DNA from 4 places in the Thermoanaerobacterium calidifontis genome. Region 3 is predicted to be linked to each of the others. Evidence: riboswitches for the same ligand, from Rfam matches in the RefSeq annotation. Region 3 holds a riboswitch; each other region holds the start of a gene.

Region 1 (5,626 bases), 390 kb from region 3:
CAGTGTATCTTTTGCCATTGTAGATAGAGAAAAATATTTGGAGATAAAAAATTGTGATGAGCTTCCTATTAATGCAAAAGTAGGTGATGCAATTCCAGAAGGTGGTGCAGCTTTTGAAGCCATTAGAACTGGAAACTACATTATAAAAGATGTACCGAAAGAAGTGTATGGAGTGCCGTTTAAGTCATATGCTATCCCTATAAAAGACTACGATGATACTGTAATTGGGGTTTTACTTATGGGGAAAAGTTTAGAAAAAAGACACAAAGTATTATCACTATCCGAAAATCTTGCATCATCGCTTGAGCAAATATCTTCGGCCATTCAAGAGGTTTCCTCTGGAGTCGAAATTGTGGTTAATTCTAATACTAAGATATTGGAAGAAGTAAATAAAGCTATTGAAAATACAAAGGGCACTGATGATATTTTAAAATTTGTTCAGAATATTTCTAAACAAACTAATTTATTGGGATTGAACGCAGCCATTGAGGCCGCAAGAGCTGGTGAAAAAGGTAAGGGCTTTACTGTAGTTGCTGAAGAGATACGAAAGCTATCTAATAGCAGCAGTGAATCAATAAGTAGAATAGACTCAATATTGGAAAAAATACAGGAATCTATTAAAAGTATTTCTGACAAAATAAATGCATCAAGTTCATTTTTTGAGACACAAGCTACTGCTTTTGAAGAAATTAGTTCATCCATAGAAGAATTAAGCGCTACTTCTCAACTTTTAGAAGAATTAGCAAGGAATTTATAGGATTATAAAAGCAGTGTGGATTTTTTATTTTCGATTTGCTCAAGAAAAAAATCTGAATTTATAGCGCACCTCTGCTTATTTTGCAGGAGTGCTTTTATTTTTATAGAGGCAATAATTTGCTTCTATCAATTGCTGTTATCAAACAAATATCAGAGAAGATAAAAAATATTTTTTAAGCATACTGTTAGACTGAACTCTAAAAGCATGAAAGATGTATTTCATTCTACTTCAAAATTTCTTCTGATAGATCTTCTGGTAAACATAATGATTCGATTATTTTAATAAAAACTTGAAAGAAGTCTCCCATTCTCTTTAGGTGGGAGATGAATTTCTATTGTCTACCATGGAATTATATGTTATAATATTATCAGGAGTAAAAGAGTGAAGTGGTGATATAATGCTGATATTAGATAATAATAATCATTCAGTATTCTTATTGTATTATCATCTTATAATGGTTGTAAAATACAGAAGAAAAGTAATAGACGATAACATATCAAATAGATTAAAGGAGATATTTGAGAATATATCACCTAATTATAATATATCACTGCAAGAATGGAATCACGATAAAGACCATGTACACATACTTTTCAAAGCAGAGCCAAACTCTGAAATATCTAAATTCATTAACGCTTATAAAAGTGCATCGTCTAGACTCATAAAAAAAGAATATCCGCAGATAAAACAAAAACTTTGGAAAGAATATTTTTGGTCAAGAAGTTATTGCCTTCTTACAACTGGTAGTGCACCTATAGAAGTTATAAAACAGTATATAGAAAGCCAAGGTGAGAAAAGATGATGATATGTCAGCATTTTCTCATAGAGCCAACAAAAGAACAAGAAGAAAAGCTTTTTTATACATTGTATTTGTGCCGCAAATTATACAACTATTCACTGGATCAAAGAATAAAACATTACAAACAATATGGCAAAGGACTTACATATAAAGAACAGCAGAACATGCTTCCAAAATATAAAAAAGAACATACAGAATACAAATTAGTACAGTCGCAAATATTACAGGATGTGTTGAGAAGATTAGATAGAGCATATAAAAACTTCTTTGACAAAAGAGCCAAATATCCTAAATTCAAAGATAAATATCACTATACATCCATAACACTTCCGCAATGCGAAGCAAAAAGAAACTTTGGGAATATGTATACATAAAAAATATAGGACATATAAAAATCAAAGCACATAGGAACTTTGATCCAACAAAAGTCAAAACAATAAACATAAAATACCATGCAGGAAAGTGGTATATAAATCTATCAGTTGAAGTAGAAGAAGAAAAAGAAAAAACAGTCATAAGAGAAAAAGCAATAGGAGTAGACAAAGGAATAAACTCAATAGCTGCAACATCAGATGGAGAATTATACTCAAATCCTAAATGGCTACAAAAATCAGAGAAGAAACTAAAAAGACTGCAAAGACAACTTTCAAGAAAAAAGAAAGGAAGCAAAAACAGAGAAAAGCAAAAGAAAAGATTAGCGAAACTTCATGAAAAAGTAGCGAATCAGAGAAGGGACTATCTACATAAGATAAGCTATAACATAGTAAAACATAATGACATCATATGCATTGAAGATTTGCAAGTAAAAAATATGATGAAAAATCATAAACTTGCAAAATCAATAGCAAATGCAGGATGGGGAATGTTAGACAAATATCTCCAGTATAAAGCAGAAAAAGAAGGGAAAAATCTTCGTAAAAGTAAATCCAGCATATACATCACAAAGATGTTCAAGATGCGGGGAAGTAGTAGAAAAAGACTTATCAGTAAGAATACACAAATGCGAGTGCGGATTAGAGATAGACAGAGATGTAAATGCAGCAATGAATGTACTATATGAAGGATTAAAACAATTAGGCATAGCAGCATAAGAGTAATAATTTTGTAGGGAAGGTTCCTCCCGAAGTTACGCCTATGGAGATTGTGTAAGACCTGCTGTGAATAGCAGTAGGCAACGGTCTATGAAGTAGGAAGCTCCACCCTCTATAGGATGGAGTAGGTTCACCAAAAAAATAACCGCCCACTGCAACCAGAGTGTTTATAAATTTAGACACAGTTTTGTTACAAAATTTACATTTTTTTAATATATTTGCAAATGGAATTTTGCTATGGTATAATTTAATTAATTTAATAATATGCTATAACGCTGAATTCGTATGAAACGGGGAAACCAATTTTGGGGTGAATCCATTTGTATGGAGGGGTTATCTTTCGACCCTAACCCGTCAGCTAACCTCGTAAGCGTTGAAAGAGGAGGAAGTAGCATGAATATATTTGGTACAACTACCTTCTATTAGTTGCCGGGTTTCAGCTATAGATTTTCTCTATGGCTTTTTTAATACTCTAAAATAGAAGGAGGTTTTTAAATGAGATTACCTATTTTTTCTGTCATTGGTGCTGGCAATGGTGGGCAGGCGATGGCGGCACATCTTTCGTTGATGGGTTTTACAGTCAATTTGTACAACAGATCTCGTGAGAAATTAGTTCCTATTTTAAATAATGGTGGTATCTATCTTGAAGGTGTCGTAGATGGATTTGCAAAGCTTAATATGGTCACTGACGATATGGAAGACGCTATAAAAGATGCAGACATAATCATGGTGACTGTTCCTGCGTCTGGACACAGTGACATAGCTTATGAAATGTTACCACACTTAAGAAATGATCAGATAATAGTTTTGAATCCGGGAAGAACTTTTGGCGCTATAGAGTTTTATAACATTGTTAAAATTAGAGACGATATAAATGTGGTAGTAGCAGAGACTGATACGTTTATATATGCTTGCAGATCGAATAATGGCATTTCAAAAATTTTCAGGATAAAAGATGTGGTTTCACTGGCATCTATACCGGCTTGGAAGGCTGATTATGTTGTTGATTTATTGAGATTGGCTTATTCGCAGATAGTACCTGCTGAAAATGTTTTAGAGACTAGTTTAAATAATATAGGTTCTATCTTTCATCCAGCGCCTACACTTTTGAATTCTGCAAGAATAGAGACTACAGAAGGTGATTTTCAATATTATCTGGAAGGCATATCACCTTCGGTGGCTAAAATATTGGAAAGAATGGACAGGGAGAGAATAGCAGTTGCCCACGCTTTAGGTGTCAATGCTGTTACAGCGCTTGATTGGCTTAAAGATGCATACGGCGTTATTGCAGACAATCTGTATGATGCGATTCAAAAGACAGATGCTTATAGAGGCTTGCTTGCGCCAAAAAATCTTAATAGTAGGTACATTTTTGAAGATGTGCCAATGAGCTTGGTGCCTATTTCATCGATTGGCAAACAATTAGGCATTCCTACTTATACTATAGATTCCATAATTCATTTGGCATCGTGTATGCATGAGGTGAACTATTGGAAAATCGGGCGCACAGTAGGGAAACTGGGATTGGAAGGGAAAAGCGTAGAAGAAATAAAGGAAATGATAGAGGGGTTAAAGGAGGAGATCACTGTCGCATGAAAAAATATATTATTGCAGCTTCTATAGAAAATGACGTCCATGTTGCGGGAGTATATAGATTTTTAAATATGGCAGAGCAGGAAGGGTATAAAGTGGATTTTTTAGGTCCTGCTACATCTATTGATAAGTTGGTAGATACAGTGACTTTAAAGAAACCTGATATAGTAGGTGTAAGTTATAGACTGACTCCAGAAACACTGAAAATCATATTGAATGAGCTTAAAGATAAAATACGAAAATATGGTTTGAACAATATTAGATGGATATTTGGAGGCACAGAGCCCAATTGCTTAGTTGCAAAAGAGTCAGGAATATTTGAGGAAATTTTTGATGGAACTTTTGGTGATGAGTACACAATTTCATACCTAAGAGGAGAGAAAGCTTCACATAGCGAAATAGAATATGGTAAAGATGTGGTTGAAAGGATTGAGAAAAGCTATCCTTATCCTATAATAAGGCATCACTTTGGGTTGCCTTCGTATGATGATACGCTTAAAGGTGTAAGGAGGATTGCGGAAGAAAAAATTCTCGATGTGATATCTATAGCCCCTGATCAAAATACGCAAGAGCACTTTTTTGATAAAAAGTATAAAGCATCGCTTGATGGGGCAGGTGGTGTGCCTATAAGGACTGAAGAAGAATTCAAAAGACTTTACGATGAGTCAAGGCGTGGAAATTATCCGCTGCTTAGATGTTACAGTGGAACGAATGATGTCTTTAAAATGGCAAAAGTGTTAAAAGACACGATAAACAATGCCTGGGCAGCTATACCCCTTTGCTGGTACAATGTACTAGATGGCAGGGGGCCAAGAGAAGTAGAAGAATCCATTAGAGAGAACCAGATGTTGATGAAGTGGCACGGCGACAGAAACATACCCGTTGAGGTAAATGAAGCACATCACTGGGGGCTTAGAGGTGCACATGATGCCATTTATGTGGCGGCAAGCTATCTTGCAGCGTACAATGCTAAGAGAATGGGTGTAAAGACATATATAGCACAGTTTATGTTTAACGTTCCGCCGGCTACATCTCCTAAAATGGACCTTGCTAAAATGCTGGCATCTATAGAACTTGTTGAAAGCCTTCAGGATGATAACTTTAGAGTGTTGAGACAGGCGAGGGCGGGGCTTGCAAGTATGCCGCAGGATCTTTTTGAGGCGAAAGGGCAGCTTGCTTCCAGCGCATATCTTTCCATGGCGATAAAGCCTCACATATATCATGTTGTAGGTTTTTGTGAAGCACATCATGCTGCTACGCCAGATGATATAATAGAAAGTGTGAAGATTGTAAAAGCTGTAATAAAAAATACCTTATCTGGCATGTTTGATTTTACTCAAGATTTAGATTTTTTAAAGAGGAAAGAGGAACTAATAAATGATGCGA
Region 2 (5,626 bases), 350 kb from region 3:
ATTTGTATCGAAAAATGGCATGAATCTTGGTATAATAGTATTGACTATGGGAGCCTTGTCACCTCTTGCAATGAGCAAAGTATCAGTTGATGATTTTTTAAATGCTGCAAAAAGCATGGAAGGGGTTATTACAGTTATTGCTGGGATAATTGTAGCTGTATTGGCATCTATAGGCCTTAATGCCATGAAAGTAGATACAAATGGTGTTGTAGGTGTTTTGCTGGGTACTGTGATTGGTGTAAGCTTCTTTAAGGGAGCACCGGTTGGACCAATGATAGCCCTTGGCATTACGACAATCTTACTTAGGATATTTAGATTATAGAGAGGGAGAAGAATACATATGAAAATTATAAAGCATCTTGAAGACTTAAGGGAAGTTAAGGTGAGTAGCGATAGGGAATTTTTTTCTGCCACACATGACGAAATAAAAAATGGCGCGACTACAGACGTTTATTTTCTAAGGACGCAAGATATTTTAAAGCATTTAGGAATAGACGGGAAAGTCGTTACGGCAGAGATATTTGCAAGAAAAAGTGGTGTTTTTGCAGGGTTGCCTGAAGTAAAAAATGTCTTAAAAGATAAAAACATTGAAGTGTGGTCTATAGATGAAGGAGAGACTTTTGAACCAAAAGAGACTGTTATGAGAATCATTGGACCGTACAGCGAGTTTGGTACGTATGAAACTGTGATATTGGGTATGTTGGCAAGTTCATGCGGATGGGCTACTGCAGCAAGAGAGCTTAAAGAAGTTATTCCAGACAAGCCTTTACTTTGTTTTGGTGCAAGACATGTGCATCCTGCAGTGGCTCCTGTCATGGAAAGGGCAGCACTAATAGGTGGCGCTGATGATGCCAGTTGCATATTAGGCGCGAAGCTTTTAGGACGCGAGCCAAAGGGGACAGTACCACATGCGGCTTTTCTGATAGCTGGCGACACTCTTACTATAGCTAAAGCTTACAGTGAGATAACGCCTAAAGATGAGAAAATAACTATTTTAGTAGATACATTTAAAGATGAAATTGAAGAATCATTGAGGGTGGCTGAATTTTTAGGAGATAGGTTGTATGGCATAAGATTGGATACGCCGTCTGAGAGAGGAGGCGTAACGGCAAGTCTTGTGTATGAGCTTAGGCAGAGGCTTAATCAAAAAGGATTTGACAATGTCAAGATCATTGTGTCTGGTGGGCTTACACCAGAAAGGATAAAAGAGCTTGCATTAAGCGGTGCAGATGCATTTGGCGTTGGCAGCTATATATCAGATGCATCTCCTATAGACATGACGATGGATATTAAAGAAGTAGAAGGAGAACCTATTGCAAAAAGAGGCCGAATTCCTGGAAGGATAGAGAATGCAAAATTAAAAAGGATAATATAGACAGGCATGAATTCATATTTGTCTATATAATACTTACTGAATCGCAATTTATGCAAAAAGGTATTGACACAAACAAAAAAACATTATATAATGACTAATGTGCTGACGATATTGTGACGCGGGGGTGGCGGAATAGGCAGACGCGTACGTTTGAGGGGCGTATGGAGTTTTCCGTGCGGGTTCAAGTCCCGCCCTCCGCACCAAAATGAAAATAAATATTTTACATAAAAAAGCCTTTCAAAAGGCTTTTTTTAATGCCATTTTACCATTATAATTGACATGAATACAATCGCAACAATCGTCGTTGTCGTTATAAAGATCGATGCCAGTTTGGTGTTTAGATTTCTCTCATCAGAATATATGACTGCTACAAGCGCTGTCGGCATGATGGTCCCTAACATTATAGCTTTAATTGTCATCGATGCAGTATTGAAAAACATAGGCAAGACAAAAAACAGTGCTATGCCTGGCGCATATTTTATGGCAAGTCCTTTAACTAGTGATAAAATTTCATCCTTTTCTAAATTAAAATCAAGAAAATACCCTATTACAAACAAAGCTAATGTTGTATTCGGCATCGAAATTTGCTCTGCCAGGTTGACGATTAAACTTGGGAATTTAACACCCATGACATTCAAAAGGAAGGCTATTATATAAGTGTCAAAAGGTACAAAGTACAAGATCTTTTTAAATACTTTTTTCAGATCTAATTTATCACTCTGAGAAAATGCGTATGCAGCGATATATGCGATTCCAAAGACATTAAATGAATTTCCCATGTCAAACATTGCGATGTGCAAAAGACCATTGTTGCCATAGATTTGTTGGACAAACGGGAAAGCAAAAAGACCTATGTTGTATCCGCAGAGAGATATGATCAAAGTACCTTTTGTTTCTCTTTTTAAATTTGCGTTTCTAAAGGCTAAAAAGCCTATAATAAAAGTGATGAAACCAAAAGCAAAGCCTGATAATGTCAAAACGAATAAGTTTGTATTTACTTTTGTAGTCAAGAAAACTTTTGCGATGCTGGCAGGCAATGTTATGTAGATTATAAAACTATTCAGGACTTTTCCTGTTTCCGCAGGTAAAAATTTCATTTTCTTTACTGCGTAACCAAAAAATATTATGATGATGCTTATTGCGATTTTTTGAAGTATGACTATTTGGCTCATTTATATCCTCCTTTTCGTACATCAAGTAAAATTATACTACAATAAGCCGCTTGTTTATAGAGATTGTAACAAATTTATAAATTTTTTATAAAATATATTAAGAGTTTATTAAAAAAATCTTAAAAAATTATTATGAAAACATTGACTTTATTAATCGTTTTTGATAAAATAAAAGAAACTTGTACATATTAGCAATCTTGCCGAATCCTATTTAGGTACGGAGGATTTTTCATGTTTGGGGTTAATCTGCCATATGCAGTAGGGGTACCTTCTATCCCGCACCCGTCAACTAACTCCGGAGGCAAAAGGAAGGAGATTAGCTATGAATAGCAAATTAGGTAAATTTATTTTTGGTGTATCCGTTTTCGGTATGACGATGGTGGGTTCTTCGATGCTTACACATATTTATGCAGCAGATCTGGGAAGTGGCGTTGTCATTGGAAACGGTGTAAATGTCAGAAATGGCGGAAGCTTGTCGTCAAAGGTTATTACACAGTTAAACTATAGCGATGTGGTTACAGTGATTGGACAGGATAATGGCTGGTACAACATAAAGCTTTCAGATGGAACTGTAGGCTGGATATACGGCAAGTACCTTTCATTAAGGTCTTCAAGTACGGTGTCAAGGGGTGATGTTGATAGAAGCATTGCCTCGAGGCTTATTGACTTTGGAAAAGAGTTTTTAGGAACGAGGTATGTTTACGGTGGTGAATCTCCATCGGGTTTTGATTGTTCCGGTTTTACTCAATACGTCTTTAAAAGCGTCGGAATTACTTTGCCGAGGGTAGCTGATGATCAAGCTACAGTAGGTACGTACGTTGACAAAGCTAATTTGCAGCCTGGAGATTTGGTGTTTTTTAAGACATTAGGGAGCAGCATAATAAACCATGCTGGGATATACATAGGAAATGGACAGTTTATGCACGCTTCATCTGGTGCTGGAAAAGTCATGATAAGCTCTTTGTATGAAGACTACTACAGCGCTCATTATGCTACAGCCAGAAGAGTTATACAGTAAATATGCATAAAGACAAAAAGGCACTTTCATGTGTCTTTTTTTGATGCATTTTTAGGTGATATTTATAGTTTGTTGACTATTTAAGCATATTAATATATCATTATATATTGTATAAAATTTGCATTTGTATGGAAGGAGTTAACCTAAATGGGGTTTGTAAGGGACGATATAAGGAATGTAGCTATAATAGCGCATGTTGATCATGGGAAAACAACTTTAGTAGATGGAATGCTTAAGCAAAGTGGCATTTTTAGACAGAATGAGAAAGTCGAAGAAAGAGTAATGGATTCAAATGAATTGGAAAGAGAAAGAGGAATAACTATTCTTTCGAAGAATACTGCCATAAGGTACAATGGTGTAAAGATAAACATAGTCGATACGCCTGGACATGCTGATTTTGGCGGCGAGGTAGAACGGGTACTAAAAATGGTTGATGGTGTATTATTGCTTGTAGATGCTTTCGAAGGACCAATGCCTCAGACCAGATTTGTATTAAGCAAGGCTTTAGAGCTTAATTTAAAACCTATAGTAGTTGTGAACAAAATCGATAGACCTGATGCAAGGCCAGAGGAAGTCATCGATGAAGTCCTTGATCTTTTTATTGAATTGGGTGCTGATGATGATCAGATTGATTTTCCTGTAGTATATGCTTCTGCCAGAGAAGGCATTGCTAAGTTAAGTTTAAAGGATGAATCAGTAGATTTGCGTCCTCTTTTTGATACTATCTTAAAAGAGATTCCGGCGCCAGAAGGTAATATAGATGATCCACTGCAGCTTATTGTTACCACACTTGACTATGATGATTACATTGGAAGAATCGCCATTGGAAAAGTGGTTAGAGGTAAAATCGTATCAGGTGAAAATGTGGCAATATGCAAGAGAGATGGGTCTTTGCAAAATGTTAAATTAAGCAATCTGTATCAATATGAAGGTTTGAAAAGGGTGCAGGTTGATGATGCTAAATTAGGTGATATAGTAGCTGTATCAGGTATAAGCGACATTGAGATTGGAGAGACGATAGCCGACCCAGAAAAGCCAGAGGCTGTAGATTTTGTTGAAATAGAAGAGCCAACCATTTCCATGACATTTGGCGTAAATACGAGTCCGTTTGCAGGTAGAGAAGGCAAATACGTAACATCAAGGCATTTAAGAGAAAGGCTTTTTAAAGAGCTTGAAACGAATGTAGCATTAAGGGTTGAGGAGACAGAAACGACAGAAGCATTTAAGGTGTCTGGACGTGGCGAGCTGCATTTATCCATTTTGATAGAGACTATGAGGCGTGAAGGATATGAGCTTCAGGTATCTAAGCCATCTGTGATTATAAAGGAGATAAATGGTGTCAAGCACGAACCTATTGAGCTTGTTACTATTGACATACCAGAAGATTACATGGGTGTAGTCATGGAAAAGATGGGCTCAAGAAAAGGAGAGCTTATGGATATGCACACTTTAAAACCTGGTACATTAAGGCTGAAATTTAAGATACCGACAAGAGGCCTCATAGGATATCGCTCTGAATTTCTTACTGATACCAAGGGAAATGGGATAATGACATCTATAATCTATGACTATGAACCGTACAAAGGGGATATACCTACAAGATCGAGAGGGTCTTTAGTGGCTTTTGAAGCTGGCACTACAACGACTTATGGACTTTACAATGCACAAGAAAGAGGAACTCTTTTTGTAGGTCCAGGCGTCGAAGTGTACGAAGGCATGATAGTTGGTGAAAACTCCAGAAGTGACGATATAGATGTCAATGTATGTAAGAAAAAGCATGTTACTAATTTGCGCTCTGCTACTGCAGATGAGGCATTAAGACTTTCACCTATAAGAGAGATGTCTCTTGAAGAGGCTTTGGAATTCATCGCTAATGATGAGCTTGTGGAAGTTACGCCTAAAAGTATAAGACTTAGAAAAAAGATATTAAGCTCGCAACAAAGGTATAAAAATGCTAAATATAAACAATAAAAGGGGTATGACCCCTTTTTATTATGTTTGCGATTTTACATTTATATATTCAGCTTTGTGGGCGTTTTTGCTTATTAATTCTTTTAATAA
Region 3 (5,626 bases):
TCCGCAAATAAAGTTTTGCCGTGTTCAAAAATATAATCAGATATCCTTATTAGATTGCTTTCACTGACGATTTTACTTAAGATTTCTTTGCGCTTAATAAGTGGGTAGTTTAATAGTTCTTTTCCATCAACATATATTACATCCCATGTTATAAATATTGCGGGATTGGATTTACTTAAAAGTTCGATTTTTAGTTTGTTTTGCTGGTGTTTTCGCATCATTATGTTTCTGTAGCTTGGTTTATTGTCTTTTATAACGATTAGTTCGCCGTCAAGTATGGCTTCATTTGATTTTAGACATTTATTTACATCTATAAGTTCTGGGAATTGGTGGCTTATATCTACAAGCCTTCGGTCTTGAAGTTTTGTATAAGATGAAAGAAATGCTATTGTCCTTGAACCATCCCATTTGATTTCATATACCCAATTTGGATCGTCAAATACATTTCCTGATACAGCCAGCATAGGAGGGATTTTTTCATCCATCAGGGACATCTTTATGCACCTTTTTTCTTTTTTGATTTTTTTGCCGTGTTTTCTTCTTTTACTGATTCGATGCTGGCTTTTAATGCGCTTACAAGGTCCAGGACATTTTCTTCCTTTGGCGATTCAGGTATTTCAATTTTTCTATCTTGAATTTTCGACTCGATTATTTCGATCAGGGCTTTTCTGTAGTTGTCATCGTACTTTTCGGGAGAAAAATCAGATGTCAGAGTATCTACAAGCTTTATAGCCATTTTCACCTCATTTTCGTGAAGATCTACATTGCGGATAGGTGGAAGTTCGTTTGTGCTTCTTATTTCATCAGGGAAGTGCATTGTTTCCATTACCATATAGTTGTCATTGAAAACTCTTATGCAGGCTAAATCTTGTCTTGATCGTATGACGACTCTTGCAACTGCTACACGGTTTAATTTCTTCATAGAATCTCTTAAAAGTACGTATGGTTTTGCACCTATTTCATCTGGTGCGATGTAGTATGTCTTATCGAAATATATGGGATCTATTTGACTTAAATCTGTAAAATCGATAATATCTATCGTTTTAACTGTTGACTTTGGAATTCTCTCTAAGTCTTCTTCATCTATGATGACAAATTTTCCTGGTTCATATTCGTAACCTTTTACGATTTCTTCATCAGAAACTTCTTTATTGCAAACAGGGCAGATCTTCTCGTATTTTATGGGTGATTTGCAGTCTTTGTGAAGCTGTCTAAAATGTATAGAGTTGTCTTCTGTGGCTGCATACAGTTTTATGGGGATGCTGACAAGGCCGAAACTAATGGCACCTTTCCACATTGAACGCATTTTTTCACCTTCTTTCGATATTCATTAATTAGTATAACCATGAGAAACTCACAATCTTCAGGTAATTTATGGAATGTGGTTGACTTTGATACAATTTGCCTATATAATATTAATTAATTATTAAAAATATAAATTTTTTATTAAATTTATTAAAATAAAATAAAACATGCCTAATCGAAAGAGCGGGGGATATCTTTGGGGTGAATCCGCGTATGCGGTAGGGTTGCTCTTTACCGAACCCGTCAACTAACCTCGTAGGCATAAAGAGAGGATGAATGAGTTGAATTACAAAAAAATAGTTGCAACAGCAGTAGTGTCAATAACACTTATGCAAGCGCCAAGTGCATTTGCAATGGAGCTTTTGAAATACGGTTCAAGAGGACAAGCGGTGGTTAGCTTGCAGCAAACGTTAAACAGGCTTGGCTATAGCACAGGTGGTATTGACGGAATATTTGGCCGTATGACAAAGAATGCAGTGATTGCACTGCAGAGAAGGTACGGACTATCTCCGGATGGAATTGTAGGACCAGCTACAGAGGCTGTATTAAATAGGACGACTGTAACTGGCGTTTCATCAAGGGGTGGCTATGAGCGCCCATCAAATTTTGACGTAGTAAGCATTGCAGAAAGATATCTTGGAGTGCCCTATGTTTTTGGTGGTACTACACCTGCAGGTTTTGATTGCTCTGGATTTGTTCAATACGTGTTTAGGCAGGCTGGAAAAAGCATTGGTAGAACTACGTATGACCAGTATGCAGGTGGTAGAGTTGTAAGCTTATCTGAACTTCAGCCAGGCGATATATTGTTTTTCTCTACATCAGGCGGTGGTCCTACGCACGAAGGTATATACATAGGTGATAACCGCTTAATACACATGAGCGATTCACTTGGTAAGGCTGCTATTGCGGATTTTAGCGGTTGGTTTAGGACGTACTATATTGGTGCAAGAAGGTATTATTAAGGTTAAAAGAGAGCATCTATATAGAGGCGTATATGTTTTTTGATTTAACATATGCGCCTCTTTTATTTTTAGAAGTTCAATAAAGTCTTAAATGGAAATCTTTGCTTTGCTGACAAGTAATGCCACAAATAACTGATTATTATAAATTTTCTGCGATGACTTTTTATAACTCGCAATTACCAAAACGTTTGTTCGTTTAATATAATTAAGGCACAGTGCTGCACTGAAAGGGACCGGTCCTCACTTTATGTGAGGTGTGTAGTAGATGATAAGTTATAATGAACTGTGCTTTAAGGCTAAAAGTGGTGATAAAGATTCTGTCTATGAGATTTTAAAAAAGTTTCATCCTCTTTTGATAAAATTAGCAAAAAAGTTTCCATACGACAGTTTTGATGATATGCTTCAGGACGGAAGAGAAGTGCTTATTGCTGCTATCTATCAGTTTGATGAGAAAAAAGGCAAAGAATTCATAGCATATGGAAGTATGCAGCTTAAATTTTACTTTTTAAATGCCTACAGGAAGAAAAAATCTTTTCTTTCTTTGAATGCAAAGGCAGATGATGATGAAGATGAAATCATCGATTTGATGGTAGCCGATGAACTTACTCCGGAAGAAAAATTTTTTAATGATGTCATGAGAAATGATTTAAAGGAAGCTTTGAATAGACTTACTGCAAAGCAGAAAAACATAATAATGCTTTACTTTTTCGAAAGGAAGACACTTGTTGAAATATCAAAAGAATTGGGAGTAGGTTACCAGAGTGTTGTTAAACTTAAAGACAGGGCTTTAGATAGATTAAGATTTTTGATAAAAAATGATATAATTATGTAAAACGGCTTGAAAGGATGATGTATACTTGGAAGCTAAAAATCTCGGCATAAATGAAGAATTATTCAAAGAAATAATCGAGTTGAATCAAAAAGCCCAGTTTCACAATCTAATCGGCATGGAGATTGCTGAGCTTGGCAGTGGTAGAGTGACGATGGAAATGACGATTTCCGAGAAACATCTAAATATCTTTGAGATTGCTCACGGCGGTGTACTTTTTTCTCTCATGGATACAGCTATGGGAATTGCCGCAAAGACGATGGGGAAAAACATGGTGACTCTGGAGATGAATATAAACTATATAAAGCCCTTAAAAGCCAAAGACAGAATCAAGGCAATAGGGAAGATCATCCACATGGGCAAGACGACTGCTGTTGCAGTATGTGATGCATACAATCAGGATGGCAAGCTTGTGGGATCTTCCCGCGAGACATTTTACTGCATAGATTAAATGGTATACAATAAAAATAAGATGAAAGGAGGCTGTGAAAATGAATTTTGATAGCTTTTTGTACAATACAAGACCTTTTTTAAATTATCTGTTTGATTTTTATAGCAATTTAGATGACATGAAGTTAAGCACCGTCATAAAAGATGCTGGAAATGCTGACAATGTGTCGATTATCGTCGTTGACATGATAAACGGTTTTTGCAAAAGTGGGGCTTTGTCAAGTCCTCGAATAGGAGGGATTATAGAACATATAAAGAGCCTCATTAAAGCTTCGTACAGGATGGGCATAAAGAATGTGATGTTTGTAAATGATGCCCATGCGAAAGGTGCAACAGAATTTGCTGCTTATCCAGAGCACTGTATCAAAGGAACAGATGAAAGCCGTATCGTAGAGGAGCTTTTAGAGGTAGTCAAAGACAAGCCAAATGTGTACGAGAAAAATTCGTTAAATGTGTTTTTCGGCGGAGAAGATGGTGATGGAAATAAGTTCTTGAGAAAGATATTTGATATGATAAAAGGAGGCAAATCTACATTTATTATCGTAGGCAATTGCACTGATTTGTGTGTATATCAGACAGCGATTTCTATAAAGATGATTGCAAACGCCAATAATTTAAGCGCCAATGTGATTGTGCCTGAAAATTGTGTTGAGACTTACGATATAAGCGTGAAGACAGCGGAAAGGCTTAAAATAGTTCCACACGATGGTGACTTAACGCATACTATGTTTCTATACCACATGAAGCTTAATGGCATAAATATCGTAAAAGAACTGCTGGAAGAATAAAATAAAAAGTTTTAAAGAGCTCTTTAACGTATAAAGGGCTCTTTTTATTAATAAATATTTATAAGATATTTATATTTTATTTATCAGTTGTAATGCTTTTGTAATATTGATAATATATAATGGATTTATAGAAAAATGGCTGTTTTAGATGAATGATGAAGAATTTTGTTGCAAATTGCTTTTTATTGTGAGGGATCTTAGGAGGGGATTTCAGTGCCAAAACCTTTAAACGAAAACGCAAGATACATGGCAGGACTTGACGGACTACGTGCTTTAGCTGTGCTTGCTGTCATTGGATATCATCTTAATCTGACTTTTTTGCAGGGTGGTTTTTTTGGCGTCAGCATATTTTTTGTGTTGTCAGGGTACTTGATAACAAATATAATTGCATCAGAATGGGAGAAAAACAATAAAGTTGATTTAAAAAATTTTTGGAAGCGCAGAATGTTGAGGTTGTTTCCAGCTCTTTTTATTATGGTAATTGTAGTCGTCTCTTATGTTACGCTTTTCGATGCTTCAAGGCTTTCATCTATTAAAGGCGATGCTATAACAAGTTTGCTTTATGTCAACAATTGGTGGCTTATATTTCATAAAATATCTTACTTTGCTAAGTTTGGACCACAATCGACGTTTGGCAATCTATGGTCACTGGCTGTTGAAGGACAGTTTTACCTTATTTGGCCGTTAGCATTGATTGTGGCATTTAAGTATATAAAGAAGAAAAAGTATATCTTTGTTATCACTTTGCTGCTTTCTGCGCTTTCTGCTTTAGCAATGGGTATGATGTACATTCCAGGAATGGATCCCAGCCGTGTATATTATGGCACTGATACGCGCGCTTTTGGGCTTCTTTTAGGTTCAGCTTTAGCGTTGATTCTGCCCAGCAACAAATTTTCCAACAATGAAGCTAAAAGAAAAGTATTGATTTATGATATGATTGGCTTTTTGGCAATAGTTTCGATTTTTGCTATGCTTATGTACGTCAATCAATACGATCCGTTTGTATATAGAGGTGGCATGTATTTGCTATCTGTAATAACTGCTGTGGTGGTAGCTGTGTCAGCACATCCTAAAAGCTTGTTGGGGAAAATATTAGGATGCGCTCCATTAAGATGGTTGGGGGCAAGATCGTACGGAGTATATCTTTGGTACTTTCCGGTGCTTATTTTGACGACACCAACTGTGGACACGAAAGGCTTTGATCCTATTCGGGCGCTGCTGCAGGTATTTATGATCATTGTTATTTCTGCCTTTTCATGGAAATACGTGGAGGATCCAATAAGACACGGCGC
Region 4 (5,626 bases), 1.0 Mb from region 3:
ATATCTTTAAAAAATTAGTTCGAGCTTCGAACTTTTACCTAATAATATTATACCATCAATAATGTGCTTTTGTAAATAATTTTTACATACGATTTAGGAGGAATTTCTAAATTTTTGTAGAATATATGTTTTATAATTATGCAAGCTAAAAGACAAAAGAGGTAAATATGGCTATGAATAAAAAAGGAGAGTTTTTGAAGACACCTCATTGTAGACTACAAGAATAAAATCCATTGGTCCCCCGGCTTCATATTGAATTAATAATTTAAAGTTGTATAATAATTCTAAAGTTAGAATGTTTCAATGAGGTGTTATTTATGAAAGACAATGAGCCGAATAAAAAAAATGAATTTGAGAATGAATTAGATGATTTGAAAGAATGGGAGGAAAACCAGTACAACCCTGGCTATTATATTGGAACAGGACGGATTCCTGAACCCATAAAAGGAGTTGGCAAATATCCTTTTATACAAATAATTATTGGCTTGATAGTACTGATTCCCATGATAATCGCCGTAATCGATGAAACAGATGTGCTAAATGTAATAGCATTTATAATACCAGCTATAATTGGTATTTCCCTCATTTACGGAGGCATAATAAAATTAATAAACAAGAAAAAAATTAGAAAAGGAAACAAATTGCATTGACATAATTTTTTGACTTATTATATAATGAAGTAGATGTCTTCTAAAAATATTATATAATCTATCTATGTAAAGGGGAGTAGTTCACATATATGAATATGTGGCAAAGTCAACATGCTGGTTTTAACCTGGCTTTGCCTTAAAGAATGAGACCTTTACGTAATATGTTCACATATTATGTAATAGGTTTTATTTTTTTGGCATACTAATTACAAGGAGGCAGATTTGATGAATGCTTTAATATCGTCTTTTATTCTCGTTTTTGCATCTGAAATGGGCGACAAGTCACAGTTTATGGCTATGGCATTTGCCACATTTATAAAAGCCAGAACTGTTTTAATAAGCATATTAGTGGCTGCCCTTTTAAATATGGGTATTGCGGTTTTGTTCGGCTCATTTATTACAGAGTACATACCGATAAAATACGTGAAGCTGTTGGCTGCCATATCTTTTTTAATTTTTGGGTTGATAACATTAAAAAATGGTCATGAAGGGCATGAAAAAATCAGAAAATCCAAATACGGTCCAGTTTTCACCATAATAAGTACATATTTTATTTCAGAATTTGGAGATAAGACGCAGCTTTCGACATTAGCACTTACTGCCACATACAAAAATCCTGTATTTGTTTTATTAGGCGCTACTGCTGGAATTTTCATAGCCGATGTCATTGGAATCGTATTGGGAGTTTATTTAGGCAAGAAATTGCCAACAAAGCTTTTGCACTACATATCAGCGTTCATTTTTATAATATTTGGTTTTATCACTTTGTACGAAGCAAAAACTCTATAGAAAGCAAAATGGATACCTTTCGGTATCCATTTTGCTCCTCTTAGCCTCTCATTAGCAATCATTTTTATCTTGCATAAGAAAATACCATATTGCCTACTTTTAATGCAACCGGCAATGACCAAAGCCACTGATTGGTATTGCTGTTGTCAAAGTAATAAAGTGCGCCGTTTGTAGGATCTACACCATTTAAGGCATCTCTCGCAGCACTTATTGAGTCTGGCGTGGCAGGTACATTTATCCAGCCGTTTTCAACAGGCGTAAATTGATAGTAACCATTGCTATCGACTTGATATATTACGCCTTGTATTGTGTTAGGAAATATACCGCTTTTTACCCTATTTACTATCACGGCACCAACAGCAACTTTAGCCTGATATGGTTCACCACCAGCTTCCGCATTTATAAGCCTTGATAGAAGATCCAAATCGGCATTTGTGTATGAAATAACACCTCTTTGGACTGAACCTCTGTTTGCAGTTACATCGCTTCTTATACTTGAAGAAGTTGATGGTGTACCAGACGTAGACGTTGGTATGACAAAAACTTGCCCCGGATAAATCATATCACCTGTTAAACCATTTACATTTTTTAAAGCATCTACAGTAGTACCATATTTTGTGGCAATTAAGTATAAACTATCGCCTTTTTGGACTGTATATGTGTTGTCACTGCCAGGTACAACCAATACCTGTCCGGGATATATTACTGTATCACTGAGATTGTTAAGCTTCATTATTTGATTGTATGTTGTACCATAATTTAAGCCTATCTTGTATAGGCTATCACCAGGTTTTACAGTATACGTTGCCGCAAATGCCGTCTGAGAAAATAAAAGAGCCGCTGCCAATGATGCAATGAGAGGCTTTACCTTAATACATTTTTTTAACATAAAAATCCCCCTTTTGCCTCCGAGGTTAGTTGACGGGTTCGGGCAAAGGGCCGCCCTACCACCTAAGTGGATTCACCCCAAAGAAAAATCCCCCGTACCCCTTTTCGGGGATTCGGCATATTTTACTTTAATTATAAGGGGAATGCTTGTATATGTCCATATTAAACTGATGGGAATATAGGTAATTAGTGGCATTCACTGTAACCGCAAAATGGGCAGTAAATACATCCGCTTTCAGGAACTAACTGTGCACCACAATCAGGGCATGTATATTCTTTAGAAGAACTTTTTACCTCCATCTGCTGATTTTTCGTCGCTTCTTTTTGTAACATTTTATACCCTCCAATATATAGTGATTTTATAAATATATTATACCATATATTGTGGAGTATGTCACTAAAAATAAAATAACAATCCCATCCGTCAAACTTTTGGGATCGTTATTTTAAATTCAGATCCTTCATTTAATTTGCTTCTTACTTCAATACTTCCACCATGCAGCTCAACAATAAGCTTTGCAATAGACAGTCCTAAACCCATTCCACCAGTTTCTTTGCTCCTTGCTTTGTCAACCCTATAAAATCTGTCAAATATATAAGGAATCTCTTCTTCAGGTATTCCGATTCCGTCGTCTTTAATTATTACGGCTACATTTTTATCTACTTCTTCTGCAAAAATTTTTATATTGCCGTCAATATCTGTGTATTTTAATGCATTATCAAGAATTATTCTTAGAAGCTCCTTTATAAGGTTCCTATCTGCATTCATTTCCAAAGTTTTATCACAAAAAATCTCAATGTTCTTTTCATTAAAAATCACTTTAGCATTCCTGACTATTTCTGCAATCAATTCATAAACGTTAAATAATTTCTTGTTTACATTAAGCGTCTTGTTATCTCCTCTTGCCAGCATTAAAAGCCTTTCAATCAATATCTCCATTTCTTGCTCTTCTTTTTTTAAAGCACCTATAGACTCTTCCAGTACATCTTTGTTATCCTTCCCCCACCTGTCTATAAGCTCTATATATCCTTTCAAGACAGATAAAGGTGTCCTAAGCTCATGAGACACATTTGATATAAATGCATTCTGCCTTTTAAAATAGTCTTCCAGCCTGTCCAGCATGTCATTAAATGTAGCAGCAAGCTTAGACAGTTCATCATTATTTCCATTAACGCTCAATCTTTTATTTAATTTCTTCTCGTCGATTGCATGAACTTCTCTCACCATATAATCAACAGGTCTTAATGCTCTACCTGTTATAAAATACCCTGCAAAAAAAGACACCAATACTCCAATGACATCAGAAACAGCCATCATCACAAACAAAAGCTTTAAAAAGAAATACTGATTTTTTAAATCCTCATAAACCTGAATGTAAAAGCCCTTATTCCCATAAATGTACTCTCTGTTTATGTATGCTATATGCGTCTCATCTTTTTCTATTTTTGTAGGTGTATTTATATTTTTATCGTAGGATATATCAATCAAATGTGGTGAAGACACGTACACAATTTTCCCCTGCAAATCCACAATCTTTAAATACATATTTTCACCTATCAACGATCCGAAAAGCAAATCTTTGTCTACACTTGTAATTATTCCATCAACCTCTTTCAGCTTTTCGACTATGACATCTGATTGATTTTGTATATCGTCAAATGCTTGATATACAAGGTAATATTTGAGGCCGTACAACACAGACGCATTAAGCACTATTAAAATAAATGAAAATATGATAGCATAAAGCAATGCAATTCTCAACTTTATTGATAATTTAAAGCCTTTAATCTTCATCTTTTTCTTTCCTTAAAGAGTATCCTACACCTCTTATCGTCTGTATCAACTTATTATTAAACGGTTCATCAATTTTACTCCTCAAATATCTTATGTACACATCAACTATGTTTGTCTCACCAATATAATTGTAGCCCCATACATTCTCCAATATATTTTCTCTTGTAAGCACTATTTCAGAGTTTATAATCAAATATTTCAAAAGCTCAAACTCTTTTTTCGTCAACTCTACCTTTATTCCATCTCTTTTTACTTCGTATGTAGACAGGTCCATTGTTATGCCATCATATGCCAATTTATTAGCATTTGACTTTGCATTTTTTCTAAGGGCATTTCTTATTCTCGCCATAAGCTCTTCAATCGAAAACGGCTTCGTAAGATAATCATCAGCGCCTATATCAAGCCCTAATACCTTGTCTTTTACCTCATCTTTTGCGCTTAAAATTATTACAGGTGTTGATGATTTTTTTCTCAGTTCTCTCAAGACTGAAAAACCATCCAAACCTGGAAGCATCAAATCTAAGATTATCAAATCGTAATCTCCATCTAAAGCCTTTCTTAAACCACTATTGCCGCTATATTCTAATGTCACACTATAACCTTCATGTTCAAGCTCTATCTGTAAAAATCTCGCAATTCTTTTCTCATCTTCAATTATGAGTATGCTTTCTTCCATTAAAATCACCAATTTTTATTATAGCACATTAAGTACGCTATAAAAATCAGGAAATGAAATATTCACACATTCAGCATTTTTTATCTTTGTACTTCCATCAGCTTTTAGGGCAGCTATGCTTAATGACATGGCAACTCTATGATCGTTGTAGCTGTCAACCGTAGCACCAAACAGCTTTTCTTTCCCACCAATTACCATACCATCGCTTGTAGCTTCTATGTCAGCACCCATTTTTCTCAATTGGCTTACCATGGTGTCTATGCGATTGCTTTCTTTTACTTTTAGTTCTTCAGCATCTTTTATAACTGTAGTACCATCAGCGTAAGCTGCCGCTACCGCAATAACCGGTATCTCATCGATCAACCTCGGTATAATCTCACCACCAATCTCAATTCCCTTTAGATGTGAAGATTTTACTACTATGTCCGCTACAGGCTCATTGTTTACGACTTTCGCATCTATTATTTCAATATTGCCACCCATTTTATTCAACACATCTATTATTCCTGTTCGCGTGTTGTTTATATTTACATTTTTTATCAACACTTCTGAATTAGGTAATATGCTGGCTGCTACCATAAAATAAGCAGCAGAAGATATGTCACCAGGAACCAAGATTTCGCACCCATGCAGTTTTTCCACAGGACGGCATATCACCTTATTGTCATAAGATTCAAAATTTCCGCCAAAGTAATTAAGCATAAGCTCGCTGTGGTTTCTGGACAAATACGGTTCCTCGATTATCGTAACGTCCTGTGCATACAAACTTGCCAGCATTATGCAAGATTTTACTTGAGCACTGGCAACTTCTGTTTTGTAGCTAATTCC

The links. Region 3 has a riboswitch for cyclic di-AMP ahead of ACZ42G_RS03450 (C40 family peptidase). Riboswitches for the same ligand answer to the same signal wherever they lie in the genome.
Region 1: another riboswitch for cyclic di-AMP. It lies ahead of ACZ42G_RS01510 (NAD/NADP octopine/nopaline dehydrogenase family protein); the one in region 3 lies ahead of ACZ42G_RS03450 (C40 family peptidase).
Region 2: another riboswitch for cyclic di-AMP. It lies ahead of ACZ42G_RS05110 (C40 family peptidase); the one in region 3 lies ahead of ACZ42G_RS03450 (C40 family peptidase).
Region 4: another riboswitch for cyclic di-AMP. It lies ahead of ACZ42G_RS08910 (cell wall hydrolase); the one in region 3 lies ahead of ACZ42G_RS03450 (C40 family peptidase).

The regions. Positions count from the first base shown of each region.
Region 1 covers NZ_AP042436.1:285,393-291,018, forward strand. Annotated here, with positions in the region: gene ACZ42G_RS01485 (methyl-accepting chemotaxis protein) at 239-757, shown strand; gene tnpA (IS200/IS605 family transposase) at 1,158-1,559, shown strand; gene ACZ42G_RS01495 (RNA-guided endonuclease InsQ/TnpB family protein) at 1,556-1,930, shown strand; partial or broken gene ACZ42G_RS01500 (RNA-guided endonuclease InsQ/TnpB family protein) at 1,891-2,415, shown strand; gene ACZ42G_RS01505 (transposase) at 2,465-2,647, shown strand; cyclic di-AMP (ydaO/yuaA leader) riboswitch at 2,911-3,034, shown strand; gene ACZ42G_RS01510 (NAD/NADP octopine/nopaline dehydrogenase family protein) at 3,143-4,243, shown strand; gene ACZ42G_RS01515 (cobalamin B12-binding domain-containing protein) at 4,240-5,626, shown strand, end outside.
Region 2 covers NZ_AP042436.1:1,029,080-1,034,705, forward strand. Annotated here, with positions in the region: gene ACZ42G_RS05090 (DUF441 domain-containing protein) at 1-322, shown strand, start outside; gene ACZ42G_RS05095 (nicotinate phosphoribosyltransferase) at 341-1,375, shown strand; tRNA gene ACZ42G_RS05100 (tRNA-Leu) at 1,494-1,578, shown strand; gene ACZ42G_RS05105 (AEC family transporter) at 1,627-2,547, opposite strand; cyclic di-AMP (ydaO/yuaA leader) riboswitch at 2,736-2,866, shown strand; gene ACZ42G_RS05110 (C40 family peptidase) at 2,870-3,565, shown strand; gene typA (translational GTPase TypA) at 3,713-5,536, shown strand.
Region 3 covers NZ_AP042436.1:678,313-683,938, forward strand. Annotated here, with positions in the region: gene ACZ42G_RS03440 (ATP-dependent DNA ligase) at 1-494, opposite strand, end outside; gene ku (non-homologous end joining protein Ku) at 497-1,306, opposite strand; cyclic di-AMP (ydaO/yuaA leader) riboswitch at 1,464-1,581, shown strand; gene ACZ42G_RS03450 (C40 family peptidase) at 1,578-2,267, shown strand; gene ACZ42G_RS03455 (sigma-70 family RNA polymerase sigma factor) at 2,533-3,099, shown strand; gene ACZ42G_RS03460 (PaaI family thioesterase) at 3,125-3,547, shown strand; gene ACZ42G_RS03465 (cysteine hydrolase family protein) at 3,588-4,334, shown strand; gene ACZ42G_RS03470 (acyltransferase family protein) at 4,548-5,626, shown strand, end outside.
Region 4 covers NZ_AP042436.1:1,695,321-1,700,946, forward strand. Annotated here, with positions in the region: gene ACZ42G_RS08900 (hypothetical protein) at 318-650, shown strand; gene ACZ42G_RS08905 (TMEM165/GDT1 family protein) at 876-1,439, shown strand; gene ACZ42G_RS08910 (cell wall hydrolase) at 1,504-2,328, opposite strand; cyclic di-AMP (ydaO/yuaA leader) riboswitch at 2,328-2,456, opposite strand; gene ACZ42G_RS08915 (hypothetical protein) at 2,514-2,660, opposite strand; gene ACZ42G_RS08920 (sensor histidine kinase) at 2,752-4,122, opposite strand; gene ACZ42G_RS08925 (response regulator transcription factor) at 4,112-4,798, opposite strand; gene aroA (3-phosphoshikimate 1-carboxyvinyltransferase) at 4,817-5,626, opposite strand, start outside.